3 regions of the Paenibacillus sp. FSL R5-0701 genome follow, and region 1 is predicted to be linked to each of the others. Evidence: predicted binding sites of a transcription regulator. Region 1 holds the regulator's gene; each other region holds the start of a gene.

Evidence for each region. The regulator Rex, encoded in region 1, represses fermentation and respiration genes when NADH is low (regulators of the CRP and FNR family bind a similar motif). The targets are predictions, from matches to a motif close to TTGTGAAATATTTCACAA.
Region 2: nirB (nitrite reductase large subunit NirB) is a predicted target of Rex. The motif match lies at 2,421-2,438, and genes of this name have one in related genera.
Region 3: nadA (quinolinate synthase NadA) is a predicted target of Rex. The motif match lies at 2,238-2,255, and genes of this name have one in related genera.

The regions. Positions count from the first base shown of each region.
Region 1 covers NZ_CP150230.1:4,392,603-4,396,898, forward strand. Annotated here, with positions in the region: gene MKZ13_RS19235 (hypothetical protein) at 1-83, opposite strand, end outside; gene MKZ13_RS19240 (DUF5590 domain-containing protein) at 386-916, opposite strand; gene MKZ13_RS19245 (amidohydrolase) at 954-2,258, opposite strand; gene MKZ13_RS19250 (redox-sensing transcriptional repressor Rex) at 2,245-2,898, opposite strand; gene dinG (ATP-dependent DNA helicase DinG) at 3,117-4,296, opposite strand, start outside.
Region 2 covers NZ_CP150230.1:4,955,372-4,959,667, reverse strand. Annotated here, with positions in the region: gene nirB (nitrite reductase large subunit NirB) at 1-2,331, opposite strand, end outside; gene MKZ13_RS21935 (metal-dependent hydrolase) at 2,607-3,314, shown strand; gene MKZ13_RS21930 (hypothetical protein) at 3,545-3,865, opposite strand; gene MKZ13_RS21925 (M42 family metallopeptidase) at 4,024-4,296, opposite strand, start outside.
Region 3 covers NZ_CP150230.1:64,350-68,645, reverse strand. Annotated here, with positions in the region: gene nadB (L-aspartate oxidase) at 1-1,192, opposite strand, end outside; gene nadA (quinolinate synthase NadA) at 1,228-2,166, opposite strand; gene ftsH (ATP-dependent zinc metalloprotease FtsH) at 2,466-4,296, opposite strand, start outside.

The DNA.
Region 1 (4,296 bases):
TGACGATATACAAACCAACCTCCAAACAACACAACGGCTGAAATGACGGCAGTTATAGCAATAGGCAATACTTTTAGCTTCAAGTGAATTACCCCTCCCAGAATTTGGCCCAACTTACTGGCTTATTGGTATATACGAATATGTGCACATTGACTCCTGCGAGAATTTCGACAGGATTATTTGTTTTTGAATGTAACTTTGAGTACATATCTGAGTATATCACATCGTATATACAATTTCGAAGGCGAAAATATGAATAAATTATTAATTTTAACTATTTAAATCAAATATGTTTACAGGCAACACAAAGAACCGGTTCAGTCGGATATCCGTCTGCCGGTTCTTTCATTTCTTTAAATTCTCTAGTTATGTCACTCTATTTGTTCTAGCTGTTCGGGAGTGTGTAGATCAGGTCCACCTGTTCTCCATTGCTAAAACGATAAAAGCGATAGTGGTTATGCGTACCGTCTTTATAATACACTTGCCACACATATATTCCATTCACAACTCCGGGCATGATTCGCTTAATCTCGCCGGCAGGAACCTCAGAACTGAAGCGATTGCGTATCTGCGCTTCGGACATACCATTCTGTAGCAATTCACTGTGTACAGCGTTTGCACCCGTAGCAGGTTGATTGTTTGCGTCGAACTTAACCCAGACCATAACATCCTGGTTATCCTTGTTTTTGCCGATCAGGGTCCAGTAGATGTTGTCAGAGCCTTCTTTGTCTCCCCAGATGTACTTGCGCAATTCATCATAGGATGTAATGCCCAGTTGCTTCTGTGCTGCCTGTATAGCGAGCGCTTCTTCCTTGCGCTGGTCCTGCGTGACATAGACGTAATAACGCTGAAGTCCAAACAGAATCAGAACCAGTGCAAGCAGCGAAATCCATATCCACTTCTTTTTTTTCTTCAAAAGCCGAACTTCCTTTCCCTATGATGCTGTCCTGCAATTAACGAGCAAGCAGACCATCAAATGCCAATTGAGACTCCCGCAAAATGCGTTCTTCATCCAGCGTAAGACATTCGCCATGTTTCACCACTTGTTTTCCATCCACCCATACGTGCTCAACATCTTTGGCAGAAGCCGAGTAGATCGCATGTGAGATCAGGTCTGTATGTGGATAGAAATGTGCCTGTTCAATGTCCAAGGCGATAAAGTCAGCCTTCATGCCGACCTGGAGTGCTCCGGTATTGTTCAAGAAGATAGATTTGGCACCGTATGACGTTCCGAGTAGTAACGCTTCGCCTGCTGGCACTGCCGTCGGGTCACCAGATACACCTTTGTGGATCAATGCAGCCAGTCTCATTTCCTCGAACATATCCAGGTTGTTGTTGCTTGCCGGTCCGTCTGTTCCGAGTGACACGGTAACTCCTGCTTTCAGCAACGCAGGTACCCGCGCAACACCGGAAGCGAGTTTCAGGTTACTTCCCGGGTTATGGGATACAGCCACATCATGACGGGCCAGAATCTCAATCTCTTCGTCATTCAGATGCACCGCATGTGCAACCAGGGATGGACGAGAGAAAAAGCCCAGTTTCTCCAGATGTGCCACAGGACGCAGTCCATAATCAGCCACGTTCTGCTCGACTTCACGAAGCGTTTCCGACATATGTGTATGAAGGGGAAGGTTTAGGTCGTTCGCGACCTGCACAAGCTTCTCTATGTAGTCAGGAGGGCATGTATATGGTGCATGTGGCGAGATTACAGCTGTTATACGACCATCTGCCTGTCCATTCCACTCACGTGCAAACGCTGCCGACTCCTCCAGCTTCCGCAATTGCTCTTCTTCCGAGCACAGCCCGATTACACCACGTGCCAGTGCTGCTCTAACGCCGGATTGCTCCACAACTTTGGCCACTTGATCCATGTGATCGTACATGTCCAGGAAAGCTGTAGTTCCGCCTTTCAACATTTCAAGCACCGATAGCGAAGTTCCCCAATATACGTCTTCTGAAGTCAATTTTGCTTCCATCGGCCACATTTTTTCCTGCAACCATACTTGCAACGCAAGATCGTCTCCGTGCCCTCTGAGCAACGACATTGCTGCATGACCATGCGTATTGATCAGACCCGGCAGGAAGAACAATCCTTTTCCATCCACTTTGGTACAATTTTTGTCTTCATCCGGCAATGTCTCACCAATATGCACAATCTTGTCATTCTCAACAACCATGTATCCTTGAACCACGTTCCATGTTGCGCCTTCATTAACGGCAAATTTGCCGTTGTGGATTACCCATCTATTTGTTGTCATCTTCCTCGTCGTCCTTTCCAGTCTCCAAGTAATAGGCCAAACTAAGCAGATCCGTAGTAAAGTCAGCATGGTGAATGCGGATATGCGGCGGTGTTTTTAGAATTGTTGGTGCAAAATTAAGGATCGCTTCGATTCCGGATTCAATAAGCTGATCGGCTACATTTTGGGCTTCCGTATCCGGAACCGTGATAATTCCGATGCGGATGTTATCCGTTTTAACCGCCTCCGTCAATTCATCCATTGGTTTTACTGTCAAACTGTTGATTTGACTACCAATCTTCGGTCCATATGCATCAAATACAGCAACAATCTTCATGTTGTCTTTCAGATATGCGTTGTAGTTGGACAAGGCTTGACCTAGATTACCCGCGCCTACCAGAGCTACATTAATTTGCTGATCAATCTTGAGAATGTGACGAATTTTCTCGATCAAATAGGATACATCATACCCGATCCCTTTACGACCAAAATCACCGAAGTAAGCCAGGTCTTTACGAATTTGGGCCGGATTCAGGTCCAGCCTCTGTCCAAGCTCTTGAGAAGAAACAGTAGCCACCTCACGCTGATGCAACTCGTTCAAATAACGCAAGTATACAGGCAGACGTCGTACCACCGCTTCCGAAATTTTATCCGATTTCATTCTTGCTCCCCCTTACCAAGGCCACGATAAAATAATAGATGAAAAGATGAGCATTCTGTATAAACTCAAAGATAAACGTGACATTTTATACAGAATGCTCCTTGTAATTTAGGTTATAAGTTCTTACGTGCAACTGCTTTAATCGGATACGGAAATATCTAATAAAGTTTAACGCCAAACGATAGTGTCATGCAATGATGTAACGAACAAAACAACCATTATTTTTGTTCATTAGCAGATTTTTCCAACCACTCGGTAATTCGTGGAACCATCTGCTCCGTGAGCATGTGTTCCATTTTGGGACCAGGTAATGAATATAAAAAGAATTTACCATAGTACGCTTCAATCACCCGTGTATCATAAACAATGACAATTCCTCTGTCCTTCGCTGTACGCACCAACCGGCCAAATCCCTGTTTGAAACGAATGACCGCTTGCGGCACGGACAGTTTCATGAACGGATTTTTCTTCTGTTCCTGAAGCAGCTCACTCTTGGCTTCCACCAACGGATGATTCGGTGGCTGGAAAGGCAGTCGAACAATAGCGAGACAGGTTAGGGCCTCTCCCGGGATATCTACACCCTCCCAGAAGCTGCTTGTGCCCAAAAGTACCGTTGCTTTGGCATCTTGGAACCTGCGAGTCAATTTGGAACGACTTCCACTGTCAACGCCTTGCCCAAGCAACGAGATGTCGTTACCAGATAGCGCCTCCTTCAGCGGATCATAGACCTGTCGCAGCATCTTGTATGAAGTAAACAGAACCATCATGCGTCCACGCGTGGCAATTGCCGTCTCTGCGAGTGATTGCACCAGCATATTAACAAAGTGCGCATCACCCACACTTCCCTTCACACTTGGGAAATCACGCGGAATCACCAGAAGTGCCTGATCGCGATAGTTGAAAGGTGATGGCAGCATCGACGTTAACAGCCGATTATTCTCGGAAGCTTCCTGCAAGCCAAGCTGTTCAATCATGAACTGGAATGACTTATCCACAGAGAGCGTAGCCGATGTAAGCACAACACTTTTCTTTTTGTCAAAAAACAAATCCTTAAGCTGTGCACTGACATCTACAGGTACGGCATACAGCTGGAGAGATTTACTGCGGAACTGGCCGCTGGCTTCCATCCAGTACACCGTTTTGGCGTCATCCATACGCATGAAGAAACGTAGATTCTCCTTCAATGTGGTCAGATCTTTCAGCAATCCTGTAATGTCTGTGATCAGACTATCCGATTGATAATCATCCTGATCTTCTTTCACCTCAAGCAGCAATTTGTCCCCTTTGCGAACCAAATCGCCCAGAGTCACATAGATCTGGTTCTCCAGATCCTGCAACTCCTGCCATTTCGCAGGTTTCTGAGATGCTTTCAGACGCAGTGAAAATTGCCCCGTTTCT
Region 2 (4,296 bases), 560 kb from region 1:
AAATTCAATCCGCTGCATCAACGCTTTACGTTCCTCAAGGTTATCTACAACCACCGAACGAATATGCTCCAGCCCCATGCGTTCCACCCACTCGGACGTCCGTTCCAGATAGTTACCTGTCTCGCGGTAATATTGCATGATGGCTCCACACAGTTCAATCAACTCTTCATCCGTTTTCACTTTACATAGGGAATCAGCAAGTCTTGATTTAATACCGCCGTTACCGCCGATGAAGATTTCCCAGCCGCCGTCGTTACCAACGATACCGATATCTTTTGTACATGCTTCTGCACAGTTCCGCGGACAACCGTTGACAGCATATTTAAACTTGGCTGGAAGATCCAGACGTTCGAATTTACGTTCGATGCGAGCGCCCATGGCCATGGAATCCTGTGTGCCGAATCGGCAGAATTGGGAGCCGACACATGTTTTGACCGTACGCAGCGATTTGGCGTAAGCATAACCTGAAGGCATATCCAGTTCAGCCCAGACTTTGGTCAGATCTTCTTTTTTAACACCAATCAAGTCGAGACGCTGACCCCCAGTCACTTTGACTGCTTTCACATCATATTTGACTGATACGTCAGCGATTCGTTTAAGGTCCGCTGGTGTAGTCACCCCGCCATACATCCGAGGTACAACCGTATACGTTCCATCCTTTTGAATATTCGCGTTCATACGTTCGTTAACAAAACGGGATTCTTTCTCATCTTCGTGTGTATCTGGTGCAATCATGCCAAGGTAGTAGTTGATCGCCGGACGACATTTGGAACAACCTTCAGGTTGACTCCAACCCAGTACATTCATGACCTCTTTGGTCGTTTGTAATCCCTTTGCACGAATCTCGGCTACAATCTCATCCCGTCCCATGGAAGTACATCCGCATATTCCCTGTTTGGCTCCACTGCTGAAACTGTCTCCAAGTACATATTGCAGAATCTGTTCCACAACCGGTTTACAACCACCGCAAGAGCGGGTTGCACCAGTACAGGCTTTGATTTCATCTACAGTAGTAAGGCCCTGGTTTGTAATGACATCCACAATGGTTCCTTTGGTTACCCCGTTACATCCACAGACGATCTCGTCCTCGGGCATCGTTTCAACAGAGGTTGCTTTCTTATGACCACCGCAGCCTGTACCCATGAGCGAACCATACAATTCTTCGGTCATTTCGGTCTGTTGTTTAATCAGCTTCTGCAATTCGGCAGAATCCGTAATGTCACCGAAGAGCACGGCGCCGACCATTTTATTATCACGAAGCAGAATTTTTTTGTAAGTCCGTTTCCAGTCATCTTTGTGCGAAATGACGGTGTGCTCCGGACTGTCGATGAATTCACCGGTTGAAAAGACGTCTACACCCGAAATTTTCAATTTCGTAGATACAACAGAACCTTCATAAGGAGCCGTTTCAACCCCGCAGATATGTTTCGCCAGAATCATACCTTGTTCGAACAATGGGGCAACGAGGCCGTAACATACCCCGCGGTGCTCTGTACATTCCCCGACCGAGTACACATTCTCAAGTGAAGTCTGCATATAGTCATCCACGACAATACCCCGGTTGACTTCCATACCGCTTTCGCGGGCTACAGCCGTATTGGGTTTAATGCCTACAGCCATGACCACAAAATCAACATTCAGAACCGTATCATCTGCAAAACGTATCCCTTCAACCCGTTCGCCGCCCAGCAGTTCGGAAGTCTGCGCACCCATTTTGAACCGGATACCCTGACGTTCGAGTTCCGCCTTCAACATGGCTGAAGCTTGCGGATCAAGCTGACGCTCCATCAGATCCTGCATCAAGTGCACTACGGTAACTTCCATGCCAAGTTGTACCAACCCTTTGGCAGCTTCAAGGCCTAGCAGTCCGCCTCCGATAACGGCCGCTCGTTTATACTGCTTAGCAGCTTCCAGCATGACATTGCAATCGGCGATATCGCGGAAACCGACAACACCTTCTTTGTCATGTCCAGGTACTGGGAGAATAAAGGAGTTAGAGCCTGTCGCAATGATGATTTTGTCATAAGGGAAGCAAGTTCCATCCTCCGTCACAACCTCATGGGTATCCGAATCAATTCGGGTTACGGTTGTTCCTGTATGGAGGGTAATACCATAATCCTGATACCAGTGGAGATCATTCAGGACGATGTCATCCAGTGTTTTGCTTCCTTCCAATACATAGGACAACATAATGCGGTTGTAGTTAGGGTAGGGCTCTGTGCCAAAAACAGTAATATCAAATCGCGTAGTTAATTTCAAAATTTGTTCTACGGTACTGATTCCTGCCATTCCGTTACCTATGATAACGAGTTTCTCTTTTTTTCCGTTCATGTGTGTATGCCTCCTTGGTTAGACGCTGTACATTACCAACAATTTTAGTGGTTTATATTTGAAATTATACAAGTAGTTGACGACAGTTTATGTGATTTAATTCACTAATAAAGATAAAAGAGTCATAAATATAATAGTGTGAGCCCCATCACAGAAAATGATATTTATTTTCATACAAATAAGAAATGCGAACTATTGTTCTTATTTTGTTTTCGTTGTAAAATCGGAAATGGGCCGTATTGTTCCCGATTTCTTCGAAAGGACGTTTTTGCATCATGATGGGAAGATCCCACCTTATTATCGGGACAGGCGTGTCGCTTTCTGTTCTGCAGTTGGCCGGTATGCCGGTGACAGCGCCGGCAGTTACGGTTGCTATGATTGGTTCGTTATTGCCTGACATTGATGAGCCGAATTCGCTGCTGGTATCCAAAGCCTTGCCTAACAGTCTGATCAGGCTGTTACAGACGATTCTGTTGCCCACAGCTGTATTTGTGTACTTCTATGTTCATGCCAAACCATGGAACCTGTTGCTTGCGATCCTCATTGCGCTTGTGTCATTCCTTCCTTCGCGTTCGCTTCGCAAAGTGTTGATGTTTGCGATTGGACTCGGGCTGGTCTTTTATGGTCACGCATTTGCCCCGTGGAATCTGATTGCAGGTAGCCTGCTTATGCTGTGCACCACGCTAACTCATAGGGGGTTGACGCATACCTTATATGGAACAGCAATATGGGCGGGCTTGTTGTACAGCACGACCCAGCAGCAGGGACCGGAGATCTGGGTAGCGGGAGGCACGGCATATGCGATGCATCTGTTGGCCGATTCACTAACCAATCGGGGTATTCGTCCGTTACCACCGCTTAAGTGGCGCATACGGGTGAATCTGATGAGTACAGGGACCAAGCGTGGGGCCGTTGTAGAGAATGTCTGCATTGTGCTTACTCTTATTTTGGCCTGGATTGCATTCTCACCGCTATTTCTATAGCCATCCAAAAACGCCAGCCCGCATATTGTGGGCTGGCGTTTACAGGAATGCATTTCATAATGAATGGATCGTATTAACCTAGCCAATTCAGGATTGAGAAGGAGAATCAGTCAGGTCGTCAATATCGGAAGAACCAAATACAAATAAAACAATAAGAATGACAATGATCAGTAGTTCAGCGAACCCATTTCCGTCAAAGTCAGACATCACTTCAACCTCATTTCTTGGCGTTAAGAATTGATTCTTTGTTGGAAAGCCCGTATAACATCATTCAACGTCATGTCCCCACCAATCTCATCCAGGAATTGCACCAGTTTGTCTTGATTCGATGGTGTGATATTTTGTAACGTTTTATATTGTCCGACCAGTTCAACGACCAGTGTAGCTTCTCGAAACAACGTGACCGCATCCACTCTTAACTTCCCACTGACCAGTAATGCTGCAACGATAAGTTCCAGATTTCTTCCTTTAAGGTTGCCATTGAGAAGGGTGTTTGCGGCATTTGTTTTTTTGGAGCCTTTATTCGATTTTCCATTCCTTCTCACTGCCATAACAGGTCCCCCGCTGCTTGGTGTTTAATTCATCTTCCGTTATTGTATCTTATGTATAATTCCCTATAATGTTCGGCCTATTAATCTACGTGTCTAACTGATATCGTTGTGAATATAAAAAAAGACCTCCCGATTGTTAGGAGGTCTCTTGTCAGCAATTACGCGTTATTAATTATGGTATTCATCGTTGTCCGATCAAGACCTTTGACCAGCTTCACGATCAGTTCTTTGGCTGCATCGTAGTCATCCGTATGAATGATGGAAGATGAGGTATGGATATAACGTGCGCAGATACCAATAACTGTTGATGGTACACCAACGCCACTCAGGTGAACTTGACCTGCATCGGTACCACCTGGTGAGATGAAATACTGCATTTTGATCTGATTGGATGAAGCCGTATCTTGAACATATTCCACCATTCCGCGATG
Region 3 (4,296 bases), 2.8 Mb from region 1:
ATACAATCGCTTCTGATAAAGAATTGCTTGCCAGGCGGTTGGCTCCATGCACTCCTGTAGAAGATACCTCGCCACAAGCAAATAATCGGGAGATGCTGCTCTCTCCACTTAAATCCGTTTTCACTCCACCCATCATGTAATGGGCAGCAGGTGCAACGGGAATCCAGTCCGTTGTCATGTCTAATCCATAACGCATACAAGTCTCATATATGGTAGGGAACCGATGCTTGATCATCTCTGGCTGTTCATGTGTAATGTCCAAGTACACAAAGGTACTGTTGGTGGACTCCATTTCACTAACAATCGCTCGTGCCACGATATCGCGTGGGGCCAGTTCAAGTTGGACATGATAACGATCCATGAAGCGCTCGCCCTTCACATTGCGCAAATATGCGCCTTCGCCGCGTACGGCTTCTGACACCAGGAAACGCGGGGCCCCCGGGTAACAAAGAGAGGTAGGGTGGAATTGGATAAATTCCATGTCACGAACAATAGCCCCAGCCCGATAGGCCATGGCTACACCATCGGCAGTAGCTACATCGGGATTCGTCGTGTATCGGTATAGTTGTCCTGCCCCACCAGAGCAAAGAACAGTTGCCTGTGCCTTCACGATCACTTGTGATCCGTCATCCTTCTGAACCAGAGCGCCAATGCACTCCCCTCGATCTCGATCTGTAATCAGGTCAACAACAAAATGCTCATCCCATACTTCAATCCCGGGATGCTCATTCACTTCAACAGCAAGCGCACGTACAATCTCATATCCCGTTGCATCTCCATTGGCATGCAAAATACGGCGGTGGCTATGCGCACCTTCCTGCGTCAACGCCAACTCGCCGTTCTCCAGATCAAATAAAGTACCCAAACGAATCAGTTCCTTCACTCCGTCCGGACCCTCATTCACCAATACCTCTACCGCTTCGGAGCGGCATAAGCCCGCTCCTGCTACAAGTGTGTCCTGCAAGTGGTAAGCAGGTGAATCATCCTCAGCAATAACCGCAGCGATGCCTCCCTGCGCATATCTGGTGTTACTTTCAAGTAATGACTTCTTCGTGATCATTAATACACGTTGTTGTTCACTTGCCTTAATGGCAGTAAACAAACCAGCAATCCCAGAGCCTATAACCAGTACATCCGTCTCTACCATGGGTAGCGCAGACAGATCAAAATCAACTAAATATTGCGGTATCATGTTATTCACCTGTCTTGGAGCAAGAGTAGCGCATCCTACTTTACCAACAACATGCGCTCTAGTGATTCTCTGGCTTTGTCGGCAACGGCCGGTGGCACGTAGATTTGCGGCTTCATCGTTTCCAGGCATTTCACCAGTTTCTTCAAGTTGTTCACCTTCATGTTGGGACATACGAGGAACTTGGTAGCAAAGTGGAACTGTTTACCCGGACTATCCAGACGAAGCTGATATCCTGTACCATCTTCGGTACCTACGATAAATTCCTTCGCTGATGAATTTTTGCAATACTCCAGAATAGCTGTTGTGCTGCCTACAAAATCACCCATTTCCACAACCTCAGGGCGACACTCTGGATGGACAACAAACTCTGCATTGGGGTGCTTAGCTCTCATCTCTACCACATCTTTGACTGTAAGCATATCATGAGTGTTGCAGTAACCTTCCCAGATAATCATTTTCTTGTCTGTATGCTGCTGTACATAATGTCCAAGATTTTTATCCGGTACCCAGATAATTTCGTCGGAATCCACCGATTGAATAACCCGGACTGCGTTCGCCGATGTACAACAGATGTCAGTCTCTGCCTTGATCTCAGCAGAGGAATTGATATACGTAACCACCTTGGCATTAGGATGTTGTGCTTTTAATTTGCGTAGTCCATCCACATTCACCATATCTGCCATTGGGCAGCCCGCACGTTCGTCCGGGATAATAACTGTTTTATTTGGCGCAAGAATTTTAGCGCTTTCACCCATAAAATGAACACCACAGAAAACGATCACATCTGCATCTGTTTGGGCTGCCTTCTGGGCTAATAGAAACGAATCTCCACGGAAGTCGGCAACCTCCTGTACTTCGTCACGTTGATAATAATGGGCAAGAATAATGGCGTTACGTTCCTTCTTCAACTCCATAAGCCGCGCACGCAGCTCGCGGTTCATCTCAGCCTTGCGCTCTAAAGCCAGAGCTTCCACCTGTGATCCTCTCCTTTATCGGGACAGCGTCATGCGCTGTTTCGTGGGCTAACCTAAGTCGTTATCTTCGCTTGAGAAACGAATCACAAGCGGTTTAACAACTAATTTACACAACGTTCACGACTCTGTCAATAAATGAAAAAGACCCGGAACACCGCTGTAACCACCTGTTTGCTAACTGGTTCGCCATCTAACTCCCGTTTATCTTTATCTATCCTCTTTTAAAATAATGGATAAAAAAAGAGAGCCTCGAGGGCTCTCTTGATTTCACCTGCTATCATAGCCAGATGTATTGTGCATTAAGACGTTGGCTTCGTTCCGCCATCATCCGGGTTATTGTTATTACCCTTTTCCAGATTCGGAGCTTCGTTTGGAATATCTCCGGCTGGTGGCTCAGGCGTTTCATCTTTACCTTGAATACGAACACGCACATCACCGATGGTGTCGATGATTGGCTCTCCGCCTTCAGTTGGTGTGCCTTCACCATCATTGTCATTCTCTGCTTTTGGAGTCAAAGAACCTGTTTCGATCAATTGCTTGATCTGATCCATTTCCAAAGTCTCAACCTCAAGCAAAGTTTGAGCGATCAGGTGCATCTCTTTTGAATGTTTAACAAGCAAGTCCTTACACTTCTCATAACAGTCATTGATAAAGCGTTGCATTTCCTGATCAATCTCGTAAGCAATGGAATCCGAGTAATTCTGTTCATGACCGATATCCCGACCAAGGAATACCTGTCCTTGTGAACTTCCGAATTGCATAGGTCCCAATTTCTCACTCATACCGTATTCCATAACCATGCTGCGAACGATACCTGTCGCTTGCTGGAAGTCACTGTATGCACCAGTACCAATTTCTCCGATGAACAATTCTTCAGCTACACGACCCCCGAGAAGTCCGGTTACTTTATCCAGCAGTTCCTGCTTGGTAACCAGCATACGGTCTTCTTTTGGCAACATGATTACATATCCACCCGCACGTCCGCGCGGAATAATGGTCACTTTATGTACCATATCAGCATGTTCGAGGAAGTATCCTACAATGGTATGACCTGCTTCGTGATAAGCAACGATTCGTTTCTCGCGATCACTGATGACACGGCTTTTCTTCTCCGTACCAACGATGACACGGTCAATCGCTTCGTCAACTTCCTTCATGGAAATATCTTTACGGTTACGACGCGCTGCAAGCAATGCCGCTTCGTTCAAGAGATTCTCCAAATCCGCACCAGAGAAACCCGTTGTACGCTTCGCGATAATATCCATCTTCACATCTTTGGTCAGTGGTTTATTACGGGAATGTACTTTCAGGACAGCTTCACGACCTCTTACATCAGGGCGGTCAACCGTAATTTGACGGTCAAAACGTCCAGGACGCAGCAAGGCAGGGTCCAAAATATCTGCACGGTTTGTTGCGGCTATGATGATAATACCTTCGTTAACTCCGAATCCGTCCATCTCAACAAGCAACTGGTTGAGTGTCTGTTCACGTTCATCGTGACCACCACCGAGACCAGCACCACGCTGACGTCCTACAGCATCAATCTCATCGATAAAGATGATACATGGGGCATTTTTCTTCGCATTTTCAAACAAATCACGAACACGTGATGCACCGACACCGACAAACATTTCCACGAAGTCGGAACCTGAAATTGTGAAGAATGGTACACCCGCTTCACCGGCTACGGCACGAGCGAGCAATGTTTTACCGGTACCTGGAGGCCCTACGAGCAATACGCCCTTAGGAATCCGCGCACCTACTGCTGCGAATTTACGAGGGTCCTTGAGGAAGTCTACAACCTCAACAAGTTCCTGTTTCTCTTCGTCAGCACCCGCAACATCTTCAAATGTAACCCGCTTCTTCTCTTCGTTGTAGAGACGAGCACGGCTTTTACCAAAGTTCATTACTTTACCGCCGCCGCCTTGAGCCTGATTAAACAGGAAGAAGAACAGCAGGAACATAATGATCAAAGGAATAAAGGAAGTCAGCAACGTCAACCAGATGCTGTCACCTTTCATTGGCTCCTGATGATATTGGAAATTGTTAGTTTCACTTGCAGCTACAAGCTCACTAATTGCCTCATCCGTAGGAGGAATATACGTTGAGAAATTTTCTGATTTGGCGCCA